Regions from separate parts of the Klebsiella sp. PK01 genome, predicted to be linked through region 1. Evidence: predicted binding sites of a transcription regulator. Region 1 holds the regulator's gene; each other region holds the start of a gene.
The links. Region 1 encodes LexA, which represses DNA repair genes until DNA is damaged. Its sites were predicted from a motif close to TNCTGTATGTACATACAGNA; they were not measured.
Positions count from the first base shown of each region.

Region 2: AC22LX_RS00125 (metal-dependent hydrolase) is a predicted target of LexA. The motif match lies at 1,957-1,976, and genes of this name have one in related genera.
Region 3: dinB (DNA polymerase IV) is a predicted target of LexA. The motif match lies at 1,801-1,820, and genes of this name have one in related genera.
Region 4: sulA (SOS-induced cell division inhibitor SulA) is a predicted target of LexA. The motif match lies at 1,430-1,449, and genes of this name have one in related genera.

Region 1 covers NZ_JBYEZM010000006.1:37,273-40,385, forward strand. Annotated here, with positions in the region: gene plsB (glycerol-3-phosphate 1-O-acyltransferase PlsB) at 1-730, opposite strand, end outside; gene AC22LX_RS18985 (diacylglycerol kinase) at 861-1,229, shown strand; gene lexA (transcriptional repressor LexA) at 1,352-1,960, shown strand; gene dinF (MATE family efflux transporter DinF) at 2,031-3,113, shown strand, end outside.
Region 2 covers NZ_JBYEZM010000001.1:23,316-26,428, reverse strand. Annotated here, with positions in the region: gene yciA (acyl-CoA thioester hydrolase YciA) at 74-472, shown strand; gene AC22LX_RS00135 (YniB family protein) at 506-1,042, opposite strand; gene hxpB (hexitol phosphatase HxpB) at 1,194-1,862, shown strand; gene AC22LX_RS00125 (metal-dependent hydrolase) at 1,990-2,580, shown strand; gene AC22LX_RS00120 (L-cystine transporter) at 2,714-3,113, shown strand, end outside.
Region 3 covers NZ_JBYEZM010000004.1:41,647-44,759, forward strand. Annotated here, with positions in the region: gene nqrF (NADH:ubiquinone reductase (Na(+)-transporting) subunit F) at 1-540, shown strand, start outside; gene nqrM ((Na+)-NQR maturation NqrM) at 543-758, shown strand; gene AC22LX_RS13410 (glycerophosphodiester phosphodiesterase family protein) at 814-1,674, opposite strand; gene dinB (DNA polymerase IV) at 1,833-2,888, shown strand; gene AC22LX_RS13420 (GNAT family N-acetyltransferase) at 2,891-3,113, shown strand, end outside.
Region 4 covers NZ_JBYEZM010000007.1:38,251-41,363, forward strand. Annotated here, with positions in the region: gene yccS (YccS family putative transporter) at 1-408, shown strand, start outside; partial or broken gene AC22LX_RS20515 (TfoX/Sxy family DNA transformation protein) at 396-1,019, opposite strand; gene sulA (SOS-induced cell division inhibitor SulA) at 1,470-1,979, shown strand; gene ompA (porin OmpA) at 2,332-3,113, shown strand, end outside.

The DNA of each region.
Region 1 (3,113 bases):
CCTTCTCGTGAGAAATCTTCTTGCTGCGCGCTTCATCTTCTACCGCGCGGGCGATAGCTTTCGATGCCAGCAGCTTATTGAACAGATCCTGGCGGGCAGGGAGACGCGGGCCGACGGCGGCCAGACGTTGACGGGCGAAGTGCATACGCGCCACGCGGGCCAGCTTCTGGGCGATGATTTTATCGGTACCGTGCTCATCCGCCATGCGGCGCAGAGAGACAGAAGGCGAGAAACGCACGAAGCTATCGCGGCCAAGCCAGGAGACGGCGAAGAATTTCTGAATACCGTTAAGCATGCGTAGCGGCGGATTCTCTTCGCCTTTTTCGCGACCCGGGGCGCGGCCGAACATCACCGAGACCGGCACCATTTGCACGTCAAGATCGGGATGATTACGGTGCAGATCTAGGTAGTCGTGGAACAGCTTAATGGACTCCTCTTTCGGCGTGTAGTAGGTAAACACGCGCGGGCCGCCGTGGATGAAAACGTAGCGCGGCAGCAGGGTGCCGTCGATTTCCAGCGGTTCAAAAGGGTCGGGTAAGTCATGCGCCAGGCACTGGGCGCGCAGGGTCAGCAGGTCCGCCTTGGAGTTATAAGGCAAGACGTACATTATCGGACGCGAGGTATCGAGCCCTAATTCCTGAGCAGGTTCTGCCGGAATAGACTTGCTTTTTACCAGCACCCGTAATGGTAAATTCAGTAATTTATAGTAAATTCGTTGCCAGCCGGACATAAACGATGTGAAGCCTCTGGTTAATCATGCAAATGCGCGGCAAGAATAACAGAAAGCGTACAAAATTTCCGTTGTCACACGGCAAACACGTACACTCAGCGACGTCATTTACATTAAAAGGTTCTTTTTGATGGCCAATAATACCACTGGGTTAACCAGAATCATTAAAGCAGCAGGTTATTCCTGGAAAGGTTTCCGCGCGGCGTGGGTGAACGAAGCCGCTTTCCGCCAGGAAGGCGTCGCCGCCATTGTAGCCGTGGCGATAGCCTGCTGGCTGGATGTCGATATCATTACGCGAGTCCTGCTCATTGGCTCGGTCCTGTTAGTGATGATAGTCGAAATTCTTAACAGCGCGATTGAAGCGGTGGTTGACCGTATCGGGCCTGAGCATCATGAACTTTCCGGGCGCGCCAAGGATATGGGCTCGGCGGCGGTACTGCTGGCGATAATCATCGCGTTGATCACCTGGACTATGCTGTTGTGGTCGCATTACCGCTAAGTCTTGTCGGCAACGCTCGCAAAACGCAAAGAATCTCCTGATTTTTATATGATATGTGGTTCCAAAATCACCATTAGCTGTATATACTCACAGCATAACTGTATATACACCCAGGGGGCGGAATGAAAGCGTTAACGACCAGGCAGCAAGAGGTGTTTGATCTCATCCGGGATCACATCAGCCAAACGGGCATGCCGCCGACGCGTGCGGAAATTGCTCAGCGCTTGGGGTTCCGTTCCCCAAACGCGGCGGAAGAACACCTCAAAGCGCTGGCGCGTAAAGGCGCGATTGAAATCGTCTCCGGCGCTTCACGCGGCATTCGTCTGCTGACGGAAGAAGAACACGGACTGCCGCTGATCGGCCGCGTCGCCGCAGGCGAACCGCTGCTGGCGCAGCAGCATATTGAAGGTCACTACCAGGTTGACCCGGCGATGTTTAAACCAAATGCCGACTTCCTGCTGCGCGTTAGCGGGATGTCGATGAAAGACATCGGTATCCTAGACGGCGATCTGCTGGCGGTACATAAAACTCAGGACGTGCGTAACGGCCAGGTCGTCGTCGCGCGTATCGATGAAGAAGTCACCGTAAAACGTCTGAAAAAGCAGGGCAACGTCGTTGAACTGCTGCCGGAAAATAGCGAGTTTTCCCCGATCGTCGTCGATCTGCGCCAGCAGAGCTTCACCATTGAAGGTTTGGCCGTCGGCGTGATCCGTAACGGTGAGTGGCTGTAACTCCCGTCCTAACGCAGCGTCATCATGATGCATGACGCTGCGATGTTCCTCCTCTGTCTGGTCCCTCTGCATGCTGCTCAACGCCGCCGATAAAGCACTGTGGCGCCTCGCGCTACCGATGATTTTCTCGAACATTACCGTTCCGCTGTTGGGGCTGGTCGATACCGCCGTTGTCGGCCATCTTGATAGCCCCGTATACCTTGGCGGCGTCGCCGTCGGCGCGACGGCCACCAGTTTCCTCTTTATGCTGCTGTTGTTCCTGCGAATGAGCACCACTGGCTTAACCGCTCAGGCCTACGGCGCCAAAGATCCGCAGCGGCTGGCGCGCGCTCTGGTGCAACCGCTGATCCTGGCGCTGGCCGCCGGGCTGCTCATTGTTCTGTTCCGCATGCCGCTCATTGACCTCGCGCTACATATTGTCGGCGGCAGCGAGGCGGTACTGGAGCAGGCCAGACGGTTCCTCGAAATCCGCTGGCTTAGCGCCCCGGCGTCGTTGGCCAACCTGGTGCTGTTGGGGTGGCTGCTTGGCGTGCAGTACGCCCGCGCCCCGGTGATCCTGCTGGTGGTCGGCAACTTGCTGAATATCGTGCTCGATCTGTGGCTGGTGATGGGGCTGCATATGAACGTGCAGGGGGCGGCACTGGCGACGGCGTTGTCGGAATACGCTACCTTTATCATCGGCCTGCTGATGGCGAAACGGGTGCTGGCGCTGCGCGGCGTGACGCTTGCCATGTTGAAGGAAGCCTGGCGCGGCAATATGCGGCGCCTGCTGGCGCTTAATCGCGACATCATGCTGCGTTCGCTGCTACTGCAGCTCTGTTTTGGCGCCATCACCGTCTTCGGCGCCCGTCTTGGCAGCGACGTGGTGGCGGTCAATGCGGTACTGATGACCATGCTGACCTTTACCGCTTACGCGCTGGACGGTTTTGCCTATGCCGTCGAAGCCCATTCCGGGCAGGCTTACGGCGCGCGTGACGGTAGCCAACTGCTGGAAGTCTGGCGCGCGGCCTGTCGGCAGTCGGGAATGGTCGCGCTGGCGTTCGCGTTAATCTACAGCGTGGCCGGTGAGCATATCATCGCGCTATTGACCTCTATCCCATCATTGCAGCAGCTGGCCGACCGCTATCTGTTCTGGCAGTTGATCCTGCCGGTG
Region 2 (3,113 bases), on a different contig from region 1:
TTCCCCTATTCTCTCTGCGCCGTTTTCATAGTAGCATCGCGCCTGATCTCCTTTGACTAGTACAGAGTATAGAATGACAACAACAGATCTCGCCCCGAAGGGCGAATTGGTTTTACGCACCCTGGCCATGCCGGCGGATACCAACGCGAACGGCGATATTTTTGGCGGCTGGCTGATGTCGCAGATGGATATCGGCGGCGCGATTATGGCCAAAGAGATTGCCCGCGGCCGCGTTGTGACTGTCCGTGTTGATGGTATGACTTTTTTACGCCCGGTCGCCGTTGGCGATGTTGTGTGCTGCTATGCCCGCTGCGTAAAGCGCGGCAACACCTCAATCACTATTAATATTGAGGTATGGGTGAAAAAAGTATCGACGGAACCGCTGGGCCAGCGTTATAAGGCGACGGAAGCCTTGTTTATTTATGTGGCGGTAGACAATGAAGGCAAGCCGCGAGCGCTGCCTGCCGAGTAAGACATTGCCCGGCTTGCCGGGCAGATCTTCTGCTTAAAGAAAGCCAAGCAGCGAGAAGAAAATATAACCGATCACAATCACCACAATCGGCAGCACGTAAAGCGTGAAATACTGCTTCAGAATAGTATGACGCGGAACGACAATACGTTCGGCAAGCTGTTCGCGCGACAGGCCTTCCGCGCCTTTAGCCTGTTCCAGAATCAACTGATCCTCCACGCCTTCGCGTAAAAACTTCGCCTGGCGGGCCATCCGCGCGCCGGAAGCCTGCAACGCCATACCGACAAACACCAGCACGTAGATAATCCAGAAACCGATGTTCAACGCATGTTTGAACTCCGGCAGCGGCGAGTTGTACCAGAAGAAATTCAGGAACGGCGTATTGAAACGCACCATCTCAATCATCAGGTGGGCGAAATCCATCATCACCGCATCAATACCCGGTTTCTTTTCGCTATGCTCGTACATAAACTTCAGTACGGAAATCAGCGTAGACAGCACGGCTGGAATGAAGATGACCCATCCCAAAATGCGTTTAATGACCGCAATGCGTCCAGCTTGTTGATACGTCATGAGTTCCCCTTGTTTAAAACGCCAGACTCTCCATGCCGACATAGAGTCAGGTATAAGTCTATCTTCCGCAGCGAATTTCGCCTGCTTCAGCGCGGTATGATATACCATATGGACAATTTCGTTATCTACTTACGCCAATGGAGAGGAACTTATGTCAGCAAAGCGTCAGATTCTTGCCGCTATTTTCGATATGGATGGCCTGCTTATCGATTCAGAGCCGCTATGGGACCGCGCAGAGCTGGAGGTACTGGAAAGCCTCGGAGTGGATATTAGCCGCCGTGATGAATTACCTGACCTGCTGGGGCTGCGCATCGACCTGGTGGTCGATTTATGGTTTGCACAACAGCCCTGGCGCGGCCCGGACCGCGCGGAGGTAACCGCCAGTATTATCCGCCGGGCCATTCAGCTGGTCGAGGAGTCACGGCCGTTGCTGCCCGGCGTGCGTGAAGCCGTGGCGTTGTGTAAGGCCGAAGGACTAAAAATCGGCCTCGCCTCCGCGTCGCCGCTGCATATGCTGGAAAAAGTGCTGGAAATGTTTGAACTTCGCGACCAGTTCGACGCGCTGGCCTCAGCCGAACATCTGCCTTACAGCAAACCGCATCCCCAGGTTTATCTTGATTGCGCCGCGAAGCTTGGCGTCGCGCCAATGTCCTGCGTGGCGCTGGAGGATTCTGTTAACGGCATGATTGCCAGCAAAGCGGCGCGGATGCGCTCGATTGTGGTTCCGGAAGCAGAAAACAGCCGCGATCCGCGCTTCGTACTGGCCGATGTGAAACTGGCCTCTCTGCAGCAGCTGACGGTAGCAGACCTGCGCGGCTAAGCGACTTGCGCTGGCATTAATGTCGTCAAAATATGTCAACCTTGTGACAAAGAGTTACACCGTCACCTCTTCCGTATACTGTATAAAAACCCTATACTGTATGAATTGACAGTTTAGGGTTCTTATCATGACGGCGGAAGGCCACCTCTTCTTTTCTATCGCCTGTGCGGTATTTGCAAAAAATGCAGAATTAACCCCCGTGCTGGCGCAGGGGGACTGGTGGCATATCGTTCCTTCCGCCGTGCTGACCTGCCTGCTGCCCGATATCGACCATCCTAAATCTTTCCTCGGGCAGCGTTTAAGCTGGGTCTCAAAACCGGTAGCCCGCGCCTTTGGCCACCGGGGCTTTACCCACAGCCTGCTGGCGGTATTCGGCGCGCTGGCGCTGTTCTATCTAAAAGTGCCGGAGAGCTGGATAATCCCGGCCGATGCGCTGCAGGGTTTAGTGCTTGGCTACCTCAGCCATATACTCGCCGATATGCTCACCCCGGCCGGCGTACCGCTGCTGTGGCCTTGTCGCTGGCGGTTCCGTCTGCCGATCCTCGCGCCGCGCAAAGGCAATCAACTCGAGCGCGCGCTGTGCATGGCGCTGTTCATTTACGCCGTCTGGATGCCGCAAAGCATGGCCGAAAATAGCGCCGTGCGCTGGTCATCAAATATGATTAATTCGCTGCAAATAACCTTTAATCGTTTTATTAACCATCAGGCTGAACGATAAATACGCTAAATAATTTTTTGGTTATAACCCATTCCATTTGAGTATAAGAAAGCAATAAGGCCTTCTGCTACTCTTGGCGCCATAAGAGTTGGTTTCAGACCAACCCAGGTAACAAGATATCAGGAGAACGGGGATGAATTTTCCATTAATAGCGAACGTTGTCGTGTTCGCGGTTTTACTGTTTGCGCTGGCTCAAACCCGCCACAAACAGTGGAGCCTCGCTAAAAAAGTACTGGTCGGTCTCGTTATCGGCGTTATTTTTGGTCTTGGCCTGCAGCTGGTTTACGGCTCCGACAGTCAGGTTCTGAAAGATTCTATTCAGTGGTTCAATATCGTCGGTAACGGCTACGTGCAACTGCTGCAGATGATTGTCATGCCGCTGGTCTTCGCCTCCATTTTGAGCGCGGTGGCGCGCCTGCACAATGCATCACAGCTGGGGAAAATCAGTTTCCTGAGCATCGGTACGCTGCTGTTCACCACCCTAATCGCCGCGCTGGTCGGCGTGCTGGTGACCAACCTGTTTGGCCTCACCG
Region 3 (3,113 bases), on a different contig from region 1:
ATCGCCACGCCGCCGCCGAAGGTTCCGGATGCGCCGCCGGGGATAATGTCGTCCTATATCTGGTCGCTGAAGCCTGGCGATAAGGTGACGATTTCCGGGCCGTTTGGCGAGTTCTTTGCCAAAGAGACCGACGCCGAGATGGTGTTTATCGGCGGCGGCGCGGGCATGGCGCCGATGCGTTCGCACATCTTTGACCAGCTTAAGCGCCTGCACAGCACGCGTAAAATCAGCTTCTGGTACGGCGCGCGTTCGCTGCGTGAAATGTTCTATGACGATGAGTTTGAACAGCTGGCGCGTGAAAACCCCAATTTTACCTTCCACGTCGCGCTCTCCGATCCGCTGCCGGAAGATAACTGGACCGGGCATACGGGCTTTATCCATAATGTTCTGTATGAAAACTATCTGCGCGACCATCCGGCGCCGGAAGATTGCGAGTTCTATATGTGCGGGCCGCCGGTGATGAACGCCGCGGTGATTAAAATGCTCAAAGACCTGGGCGTCGAAGATGAGAACATCATGCTCGACGACTTTGGAGGCTGATGATGTGGACGGTATTTGTCGCGACCTTTGTGATTTTTGCGCTGGTGATCCTCGGCATGTCCCTGGGCTACCTGGTGAAGCGTAAGAGTATTCAAGGCAGCTGCGGCGGGATCTCCTCGCTGGGGCTGGAGAAAGTCTGCGACTGTCCGGAACCGTGCGACGCGCGTAAGAAACGTCTCGCCCGCGAGGCGCAGCGCCAGCAGCAGCGCATTCTCTAATGCGCCGACGGCGCTACGCTTGCGTTTTCAGGCCGCTTTCGCGGCCTTTTTTATCTTACTGCCAGTTTTTCGCCTGCGCCGGAGAGTCCACCATCACGCCGTCGGCGCCCAGCTCTTTCGCCGTACGATAATCTTCCGCGCTATTGATACCGAAGAAAATGATGTGGGCCGGACCCTGCGAGCGGAAGCAATCCATCGCCTCTTTATCCCAGGTGAGCGTCGCCGGAGAAACGCCTTCACCAAGGGTAAACTTCTCGACTACCTCCACCTTGCGCTTCAGTTCCAGCCCGTACCACTTATCGCCATCGCGCTGGCTGTCTTTCTGACACTGGTGGCTGAGCGAAACGTTTGCAAGCCTGGTTCGGGTTTCGCTGCGGCTAACAAAGCGTGGGATTGGTTGCGGCAGAGCGGCGATATAGCGGTCTTCGGTGGAATAAACGCGCACCCGCTCGAGGCTATGGGTGTTTTTTAACACCTCCAGCAGGCGTTCGCCCATCACCACCGGATCGGCATCCGGTGATTTTATATCGATGTAGAAGAAGGTCTGCGGCCACTGCTGCAGCACGCTTTGTAAGGTCGGGATCGTGGCCTGCTTGCCGCGCCACGGATGGCTGTCATCGCCCCATTTCCAGCCAGCATCGACTTTCGCCAGCTCGGCGGCGGTTAAGCTTGAGACCTTGCCCCCGGCGTTGGTCAGGGCGGAGAGATCGCTTGAGCGATAGAGCACCGGTACGCCGTCGCGGCTTAGCTGTACCGTGACCCAGATGGCCTGCGCGTGGTTTTCCAGCGCCAGTTTGATGGCCGGTAGGGTATTTTCCGGCGCATCGCCGGTACCGCCGCGGTGGGCAATCAACTGCGGGTTGGCAAAAGCGCTGCCGGTCGCCAGCAGGCAGAGTACCGTGAGTATTTTCTTCATGATTGTATCTTCCTGATTCATTATTTAAATGTATGAAAATAAAGGTGATTTGTTTCACTTTTATGTTGTAACAGCTTTTTTGGCGGTTGAATTAAAAAAAGATAAAATTTGCGCGTAGTTTTGCTATGCTGTATGGGTATACAGTGTTGGGCAAGGCGATGCGTAAAATTATCCATGTCGATATGGACTGCTTCTTCGCAGCGGTGGAAATGCGTGACAACCCGGCGTTGCGCGATATCCCCATTGCCATTGGCGGCAGTCGGGTACAGCGTGGCGTGATTAGTACCGCGAACTATCCTGCGCGTAAGTTTGGCGTGCGCAGCGCGATGCCGACGGCGACGGCGCTTAAACTGTGTCCGCACCTCACGCTGCTGCCGGGGCGCTTTGATGCCTACAAAGAAGCCTCGAACCACATCCGCGAAATTTTCTCCCGCTATACCTCGTTAATCGAGCCGCTGTCGCTGGATGAAGCCTACCTTGACGTGAGCGACAGCGTACACTGCCACGGCTCTGCCACGCTGATGGCCCAGGAGATCCGCCAGACCATCGAGCGTGAACTGAATCTCACCGCTTCGGCGGGCGTGGCGCCGGTAAAATTCCTCGCTAAAATTGCCTCAGATATGAACAAGCCGAATGGCCAGTTCGTCATTGCCCCGCACCAGGTGGCGGAATTTGTGCGGTCTCTGCCGCTGGCGAAAATCCCCGGCGTCGGGAAGGTGTCGGCGGCGAAGCTGGAAAATATGGGGCTGCGTACCTGTGGCGACGTGCAGAACAGCGATCTGGCGATGCTGCTTAAACGCTTTGGTAAGTTTGGCCGTATCCTGTGGGAGCGCAGCCACGGCATTGACGAGCGCGAAATCCATAACGATCGTCAGCGCAAATCGGTCGGCGTCGAGCGCACTCTGGCGGAAGATATTCACGAGTGGTCGGACTGCGAAGCGATTATCGAAAATCTCTATCCCGAGCTGGAACGTCGTCTGGCGAAGGTAAAACCGGATCTACTGATCGCGCGTCAGGGCATTAAACTGAAGTTTAACGATTTTCAGCTCACTACTCAGGAGCACGTCTGGCCGCGGTTAAACAAAGAGGATTTAATCGCGACCGCGCGCAACGCCTGGCTCGAACGTCGGGGCAGCCGCGGCGTGCGGCTAGTGGGGTTACACGTGACGCTGCTCGACCCACAGCTCGAACGACAACTGGTGCTTGGACTATAACGATGTTAACGATCAGGGCGTATTCAGAAGATGATTTTCCGGCGCTGTGCGCCATTTTTTTGCGCGCGGTGAGAGAGACCGCCAGCCGGGATTATTCTCCCGCGCAAATTGCCGCCTGGGCGCAGGTTGATGAATCCCGCTGGCGGCAGAAACTTGCCGATTCGCAAGTGCTGGTGGCGGTTATTGATAATCAGCCGGTTGGATTTATCACCGCCGTTAATGATT
Region 4 (3,113 bases), on a different contig from region 1:
AATGCACATAACCGGGATAGCGAGCTGGCATCAGTGGTATCCAATTTATCCACAGAGCCAAAAGCCGACAACACAATGCGTGAAACCGCATTCCGCCTGCTGTGCCTTAACCATACGTTTACCAGCTATATTTCCGCGTTGGGGGCGCACAGGGAGAAACTGACGACGCCGGAAATACTGGCGTTACTCGATGATGCCGTCTGCTACGTCGATGATGCGCTGCATCATTCTCCCGCAGACGAACAGCGCGTTCAGCAGGCGCTCAGCAACCTGCAATCACGTATTCAACACCTGGAACCGCGAGCCGACAGCAAAGAACCATTGGTCCTGCAGCAGATTGGGCTACTGCTCGCACTGCTGCCGGAAATATGTCGCCTGCAGCGCCGGATTGCCGGTCAACCAGAATAATCCTCCACGCCGTACCCTTGCGTATTAGCCCACTCCCGTAGCTCCTGGCGCCGCTGCGCCGGGAGCGCGGCGGAATGGGTGCCGGCAATCGCGCCCGCCAGGGACTCAAGGACATTGATTGATATTCCTTTATTATGCTCCCTCAATTTTAACCAGCTTTTTTCCGCACCAATTGTACGCAGCATTTTCACATCGGTTATTCCGGCATGAATCAACATCAATTCCATGTGGAAACTGATATTAGGCAAATCTTTTAGCCTGCCAGAATCACGCTGATGCTGCTTTTCGCTACGCGCCGTATGCAAAGACAGCTCCGAGAGGTGAAACAGCATTTTACTGTCCTGCCATAATGCTTCATCTATACGGTAATATTTTAGCGCTACCGGCCGACCATTTTTGCGCATAGTTAACATTGGGCTATGATGCTCGACCCGATATTCTGCGCTTTGCTAACACACTCTAAGATAGATTTCGCCTTCGGCCACCATGGCAAACACGGTATTGTCTATCGCCAGACTGTAACCGCCAAATAGAGGCCGGCTACTGATTTTGCCTAAGGGAGAAAGGCACTCCTGAAACTGGAGGAACCGTAATTTTGATAGTTTCTTCATGATCATTCCTTTAGTAATCATGCATATAAAAGTAATTTTTATTAACGGATCCGTTATTGAAGAAAATAAGTGAGTTCGTTTTGTGCAGCAAGATGAATTTTGGCTTCATTTCAACCAGCTCGCCGTTTTGCGAGGCGCTTTCAGGAAAAAGTTATTCTGCAAATCGTGTTGCAGAGACTCGCTGAATACTTAAGCAATGTTAATTGATAAACAGCATATCGGCCCCATCGACATCATGCCTGGTAGCCGTGAAGCAAAGATAAATAGAGGGAAATATCTCCTGCGGCTTCAGCATGGAGACAGTGAATTCATATAAACAAGTCGCCGCGGCTCTGATTCATAGCCGGGTAGAGTGCATAAAATATATGCAAAAGTGGGAAAATGAGGTTGACGTTAACCCCTGGTGGATATACTGTATATGCATACAGTAACTCACAGGCGAGATAGACTATGTTTACTTCAGCTCACGCAAATCGTTCACCACTGACTTCGGCTTCAGTACGTCGCCCTTCGCACAGCGTCGTCGAACATTCAGCCACTGGGCTGATTAGTGAAATCGTCTATCGCGAAGATCAACCCATGATGACGCAGCTTTTGTTGCTACCTTTATTACAACAGTTGGGCCAGCAGTCGCGCTGGCAACTGTGGCTCACGCCGCAGCAGAAGCTGAGTAAAGAATGGGTACAATCATCCGGTCTGCCGCTATCAAAAGTGATGCAAATTAACCAGATGTCGCCCTGCAACACTCTGGAATCGATGATTCGCGCTTTACGTACCGGGAATTATAGCGTGGTTATTGGCTGGCTGACGGATGAACTTACTGAACAAGAGCATGAACGCCTGGCGCTCGCCGCAGAAGAAGGTCATGCGATGGGCTTTATCATGCGCCCGGTGAGAAATACAAGCCAGCCTGGGAGACAATTAAGTGGGCTAAAAATTCACTCAAATTTATATCATTGAGTGAAATTAGGATTAATCCTGGAATTTTTTTTGCCTCATCAAAAACCATTCTCGTAAAGTGGTTAATTTCACAGAGATCCCGGTGTGGTGCGGTTTCGCGACTTTTTACCGTGTTCACAAATTAACCATATTTGTTAAATATTGTGTATACAACCCTTTTTTTTCATATGCCTGACCGAGTTCACACTTGTAAGTTTCTAACTAAGTTGTAGACTTTACATCGCCAGGGGTGATCGGCTTACGCTGCATGTATCAGCATAGTTAACAACGAGTCACGCCCCCGGTGAAGGATTTAACCGTGAGGTCTTATGTACCATCATGGCGAATTTTGGATGATAATGAGGCGCAAAAAATGAAAAAGACAGCTATCGCGATTGCAGTGGCACTGGCTGGCTTCGCTACCGTAGCGCAGGCCGCTCCGAAAGATAACACCTGGTATGCAGGTGGTAAACTGGGTTGGTCCCAGTTCCATGACACCGGCTGGTACAACAGCAACCTGAACAACAATGGCCCGACCCACGAAAGCCAGCTGGGCGCTGGTGCGTTCGGTGGTTATCAGGTTAACCCGTACCTCGGTTTCGAAATGGGTTACGACTGGCTGGGCCGTATGCCTTACAAAGGCGACAAAGTTAACGGCGCATTCAAAGCTCAGGGCGTTCAGCTGACCGCTAAACTGGGTTACCCGATCACTGACGATCTGGACATCTACACCCGTCTGGGCGGCATGGTATGGCGCGCTGACTCCAGCAACAGCATCGCTGGCGACAACCACGACACCGGCGTTTCCCCAGTATTCGCTGGCGGCGTTGAGTGGGCAATGACCCGTGACATCGCTACCCGTCTGGAATACCAGTGGGTTAACAACATCGGCGACGCAGGCACTGTAGGCGTTCGTCCGGACAACGGCATGCTGAGCGTTGGTGTTTCCTACCGTTTCGGTCAGGAAGACAATGCACCGGTTGTAGCTCCGGCTCCGGCTCCGGCTCCAGAAGTCACCACCAAGACCTTCACCCTGAAGTCTGACGTACTGTTCAACTTCAACAAAGCAACTCTGAAACCAGAAGGTCAGCAGGCTCTGGATCAGCTGTACACCCAGCTGAGCAACATGGACCCGAAAGACGGTTCTGCAGTTGT